Rhodopseudomonas palustris: one gene and its partner. The protein of the gene in region 1 interacts with the protein of each later gene in a pairwise test. Links are inferred from orthologs where the notes say so. Each region holds a gene or a part of one and is shown in the gene's direction. Other genes may lie near its edges.

What was found. Proteins that work in one complex are often made in the same cells at the same time.
Region 2: the proteins of cysE (region 1) and cysK interact in binary tests that used the Escherichia coli proteins (3 or more experiments, as listed by UniProt). The link is inferred for Rhodopseudomonas palustris from one-to-one orthologs.

The regions. Positions count from the first base shown.
Region 1 is NZ_CP140155.1:2,009,720-2,012,490, reverse strand. It holds cysE (serine O-acetyltransferase), read left to right. Parts: upstream 1-857; coding sequence 858-1,685; downstream 1,686-2,771. Other genes in the region: SR870_RS09080 (hypothetical protein), read right to left, coding at 2,358-2,771; SR870_RS09085 (DUF3126 family protein), read left to right, coding at 1,870-2,088; SR870_RS09095 (alpha/beta fold hydrolase), read left to right, coding at 1-631.
Region 2 is NZ_CP140155.1:3,984,673-3,987,653, forward strand. It holds cysK (cysteine synthase A), read left to right. Parts: upstream 1-982; coding sequence 983-1,981; downstream 1,982-2,981. Other genes in the region: SR870_RS17935 (AI-2E family transporter), read left to right, coding at 1-6; SR870_RS17940 (HNH endonuclease), read right to left, coding at 130-702; bchO (alpha/beta fold hydrolase BchO), read right to left, coding at 2,017-2,973.

The DNA.
Region 1 (2,771 bases):
GCTGTCGGAGTTGAAGCGCGCCGGCCGCCGCGTCGTCGCGCTCGACAATCGCGGCCACGGCGAATCGTCCAAGCTGTACGACCCCGCCGATTACGGACTGACTACGATGGCCGGCGACGTCGTCGCGCTGATGGATCATCTTTCGATCGATCGCGCCGACGTCATGGGCTACTCGCTCGGCGGCCGCATCACCGCGACGCTGGCGCGCCGTCACCCCGAGCGCGTGCGCGCGGCGATTCTCGGCGGCATCGGCAGCGGCCTGGTGATCGGCGGAGGCCCAGGCGAGACGGTGGCGCTCGCGCTCGAGGCGCCGTCGCTCGACGACGTCAGCGATCCGGTGGGCCGCATCTTCCGCGCCTTCGCCGATCAGACTCGCTCCGATCGCAAGGCGCTCGCCGCCTGCCTGCGCGGCTCGCGGATGCTGATGAGCGCGGAGGAGGCGGCGGCGATCGCGGTCCCGGTGCTGATCGCGGTCGGCACCACCGACGACGTCGCGGGATCCGCGCATCAACTCAGCGGCATGATTCCCGGCTCCGAAGTGCTCGACATCCCGCGCCGCGATCACATGCGCGCGGTCGGCGACCGCGTCTACAAGGAAGGCGTGGTCGATTTTCTCGAGCGCCGGCCGTGATCCGTGCGGCGCCGTCCGGAGGGCCGGGCGGCTTGACTGGATCGTCCCGCTCCCCACGTTGAGATGGCGCAACCACCGAACCACGGTCGCTGATCGAGGCAATGTGATTGCGCAGGAATGGGTTAACGGTCATCCTGACGATCCCCTCCGGGCCCGCAGGGTGGCGGGACAGCCTCGTCACGGGCGTGCTATAGTGACTGCGACAGGCGAGATCGAGAGAGCCGGCATGGTGATGCATCAGGTCAATCCGCAACCCGCGAAGCTGACGTCGCTCGATCCGATCTGGGAGCGCGTGCGCACCGAGGCGGAGGACGTGGTCCGCCGCGAGCCCGAGCTCGCGTCTTTCATCTACGGCAGCGTGCTGCATCACGACCGCCTCGAAGACGCGGTGGTGCATCGCGTCGCCGAGCGGCTCGATCATGCGGCGCTGTCCGGCGATCTGATCCGCCAGACTTTCGACGAGGCGCTGCGCGAGGCGCCGGATATCGGCAACGCCTTCCGCGCCGACATGGTCGCGGTGTTCGATCGCGATCCGGCGACAGCGCGCTTCATCGATCCGCTGCTGTACTACAAGGGCTTCCACGCCATCCAGACGCATCGCCTGGCGCACTGGCTGCTGCGCCAGGGCCGCAAGGATTTCGCGTATTACCTGCAGAGCCGCGCCTCCGCGGTGTTCCAGACCGACATCAATCCCGCCGCCACCATCGGCCGCGGGATTTTTCTCGACCACGCGACCGGCCTGGTCGTCGGCGAAACCGCGATCATCGAGGACGACGTCTCGATTCTGCACGGCGTGACGCTCGGCGGCACCGGCAAGGAGCACGAGGACCGGCATCCCAAGATTCGCCACGGCGTGATGATCGGCGCCGGCGCCAAGATCCTCGGCAATATCGAGGTCGGCCATTGCGCCCGCATCGCCGCGGGCTCGGTGGTGCTGAAATCGGTGCCGCACAACATGACGGTCGCCGGCGTGCCGGCCAAGGTGGTCGGCGAGGCGGGCTGCGCCGAGCCGTCGCGCACCATGGATCAGATGATCAACGCCATCGGGCTTTGATCCGGCGGCTTCCGGGCGATGGACTTTCGTCTCGCTGTGAATGCAGTTCGAATCGCCACGCCGGGGCTTGCGGTGGGCGGCGCGAGAACGTACTGACGGCGGCCTCGCTTGCCGCGATCGCGCGGCGGACCGCGCGTCCGCCGCGCGCCGGAGCCTTGTTATCTAGTCTGGATTGGAGATCACCGTGGACGTTCAGGAAGTCAGAAAACTCGATGCGTATCTCAAGCGGGTGTTCGGCAATCCGAAGATCCGCGTGGTGCCGCGGCCGAAGAAGGACGACTCCGCCGAAGTGTATATCGGCGAGGAATTCGTCGGCGTGCTGTTCGTCGACGACGAGGACGATGATCGCTCGTTCCAGTTCCAGATGGCGATTCTGGAAGAGGATCTCGCCGACGTCGGCTGAGATCGCGATCCTTCAATCGGCGTATTCCGCGGCTTCACGTCCGCTGTGGAATACGCGCCAGAGAGCTTCATGATTGATCGAAGCCCTTGCCAAATGCACTGAATCCTCATCCTGAGGAGCCCGGCGAAGCCGGGTGTCTCGAAGGATGGGGCGACGCAGTCCCTCTCGCCCATGGTTCGAGACGGCGCTGCGCGCCTCCTCACCATGAGGCTGTGCCTGTGGTGAGCCTCCCAAACGCCAGTGCTGATTCCATCGGAAACAGAACCGTGCTAACCGCGCACGGCGTGGAGCTGCGCGGTGAGGCGGTCGATCGCGGTCGCGACGTCGCGCCATTGCGTCAGCCATTGCCGCGGAAACCGGAAGCTGAGGTCGGCGCCGTCGATCCGACGCTCGCTGATACACATGCCCGGCGTCTGCCGGTCGCGGGTGCAGCGCGCCGCCAGCGGCGGCTGCTCGGCGGTGACGAGATCCTCGCTGCCGTAGGGCGAGCCGTCGACGAATGGACGAAGCGTCAGCCCGTCCTCGATCTGTTGCGAAGCGGGCGCCAGATAGCGCGGATAGATCGTGCGCAGCCGCATCTGCGGGTCGAGCGTGTCCTGATGCGCGGCGATCGACACGAAGATGCGGTCGATCGGATGAAATTCCTCGACGTCCTGCGGCGAGGCGCGCTTCGGCCGCTCCGG
Region 2 (2,981 bases), 2.0 Mb from region 1 along the record:
CCGTAGCGCGGCGCTGAGTCCCTCGCGGCGCCGGCGGGCTTCGCCGGGATCGGCGACGACGTCGATCAGCGCAAGCGCCTGAACGTCGCGAACTGGAATCTCTGATCGGCCCTGCCGCCGCCAGTCCGGTTACGGATCGAGCTCGGTGTCCCAGTACAAGTAATCGAGCCAGCTCTCGTGCAGATAGTTCGGCGGGAACAGCCGGCCGTTGCGGTGCAACTGGTGGACCGTCGGGGCGAATGCGGTCTGGCGCGGAAACATCTTGGCCTGGGCCGGGGTCAGATTGCCCTTGCGCAGATTGCATGGCGAGCACGCGGCGACGACGTTCTCCCACGTCGTCTGCCCGCCCTTGGAGCGCGGGATGATGTGGTCGAAGGTGAGATCCTCCGGTGCGCCGCAATACTGGCAGGAAAACCTGTCGCGCAGGAATACGTTGAACCGCGTGAACGCCGGATGCGTCGATGGCTTCACGAAGGATTTCAGCGAGACGACGCTGGGAAGCTGGATCTCGAGATTCGGGCTGTGAATCGCGCGATCGTAATGCGCCACGATGTTGACGCGATCGAGGAACACCGCCTTGATCGCGTCCTGCCACGACCAAAGCGATAGCGGATAGTAGCTGAGCGGCCGGAAATCCGCGTTCAACACCAGCACCGGCCAACCGCCATGCGAGACATGCGCGTTAGAGACATGCGCGTTCAAGAAACGCTCCTGACCCCCGTCCGATCGACGCTGCGAAGCAGCATGGAAGGGATACTACAGCCAGCGTGACGCCGTTGTGAAGGGCAAGCGGGATGGAAGCCTCGCCGGCGTGGCGAATTCCGTCCAAAAGCGGGAAATCCGGGAGAATGGATGTGCCGGAACGCCCGCGAATGGAGGCGATTGTTCCATATTTACCGGCCGCGTTGACGTTCGCGGGCGGCTTCTATCAGATGCGTAGCAGACAATCCCGATTTCGACCGTTCAGTTCCCGGAGGCGACCATGTCCAGCGCAGCAACCGCATCGCTCAAATCCACCGCCGCAGCGCCCGCCCATCAGCCCGGCCGCGGCCGGGTGTATGATTCGGTCGCCGATGCCTATGGCGACACGCCGCTGGTGCGGCTGAACCGGCTGCCGGAGCAGAACGGCGTCAAGGCGACGATCCTCGCCAAGCTCGAATATTTCAACCCGGCCTCCAGCGTGAAGGATCGCATCGGCGCCGCGATGGTCGCCGCGATGGAGCGCGAGGGCATCATCAAGCCCGACACCATCCTGATCGAGCCGACCTCGGGCAATACCGGTATCGCGCTGGCCTATGTGGCGGCCGCCAAGGGCTATCGGCTGAAGCTGGTGATGCCGGAATCGATGTCGATCGAGCGCCGCAAGATGCTGGCGTTTTTGGGCGCCGAGCTGGTGCTGACCGAAGCCGCCAAGGGCATGAAGGGCGCGATCGCCAAGGCCGAGGAGCTGATCGCCTCGACTCCGAACGCGGTGATGCCGCAGCAGTTCAAGAACCTCGCCAACCCCGAGGTCCACCGCCGCACCACCGCCGAAGAGATCTGGAACGACACCAATGGCGGCATCGACATCTTCGTCGCCGGCGTCGGCACCGGCGGCACCATCACCGGCGTCGGCCAGGTGCTGAAGCCGCGCAAGCCTTCGATCAAGATCGTCGCGGTCGAGCCGGAGGAGAGCCCGGTGCTGTCCGGCGGCGCGCCCGGCCCGCACAAGATCCAGGGCATCGGCGCCGGCTTCGTACCGGACATTCTCGACCGTTCGGTGATCGACGAGATCATCCAGATCGCCGGCCCCACCGCGATCGAGACCTCGCGGGCGCTGGCGCGGCATGAGGGCATCCCCGGCGGCATCTCGTCGGGCGCAGCGATTGCGGCCGCGATCGAGCTCGGCAAGCGCCCGGAGAACGCCGGCAAGACCATCGTGGCGATCGTGCCGTCGTTCTCGGAACGCTATCTGTCGACCGCGCTGTTCGAAGGCGTGTAAGCGCCGCCCGGTGCCGGCCGGTCACTCTGCCTCGGTCACTCCGCGGCGGCGAGCCGCCGCGGCAGCAGGCCGGCGTCGCGGGCGAATGCCACCATGAGGTCGCGGACGTCGTGCGGCCGCTCCTCATGCGCCAGGTGGCCGAGCCCCGGCATCAGTTCGATCTGCGCGCCCGGCACCATGCGCTGCACCTGCGCCGAATTGCTCGCCGCGATGGTCTTGTCGTTGCTGCCGGCGATCAGCAGCAGCCTCGTCGCCAGTTGCGGCAGCTCGAGCGCGGTGCGCTCCAGCCGCCAGCTCGCCATCATCCGCAGCGCCGCGGCGACATGGCCGGGGCTGCCGACCAGCCGACGATAATAGTCGATCCCGGCGGGCTCGATCGACGAGCCGGTGTCGGCGATCATGCGCTCGACCATGCCGGGGTTGCGGGCGAACCGCGCCATCAGCCGCGGCACCATCGCGCTCGACGCCAGCACCCGCGCCAAAGGCAGCATGAACCGACCCGCGGCGCCGCCGATCGGCAGCAGCGCGCCGTTGAGCGCGACCAGGCCGGCCGGCGCGATGCCGCCGTCGAGACACATCCGCGCCAGCAGCGCGGCGCCGGCCGAATGGCCGGCGACCAGAACCGGCTGGTGGCCGAGCCCGCGCAGCAGCGCGGCGAGATCCTGCGCCATCGCGTCGAGCGTCATGCGCGACGGCGCCGGCGTTTCGGTGAAGCCGTGGCCCGGCAGATCGGGCGCGACGACAGTGAAGTGCTCCGCCAGCAGCGGCGCCAGCGTGCGCCAGGAATGCGTCGCCGCGCTGGTGCCGTGGATCAGCAGCAGCACCGGGCCGCGGCCGATCTGCTGCACGTGCCAGCGCAGCCCCGCGGCGTGCACGAACCGACTGGCGTCGCGATTGGGCCAGTCGCGGCCTTCGACGTCCCAGCCGGGTTTGGCGAGCGATGCCGCGCGCGGCGCGCGGGGCGGAGGGTTGTTGTCGTTGAGCGCGCGCATCATCGCCC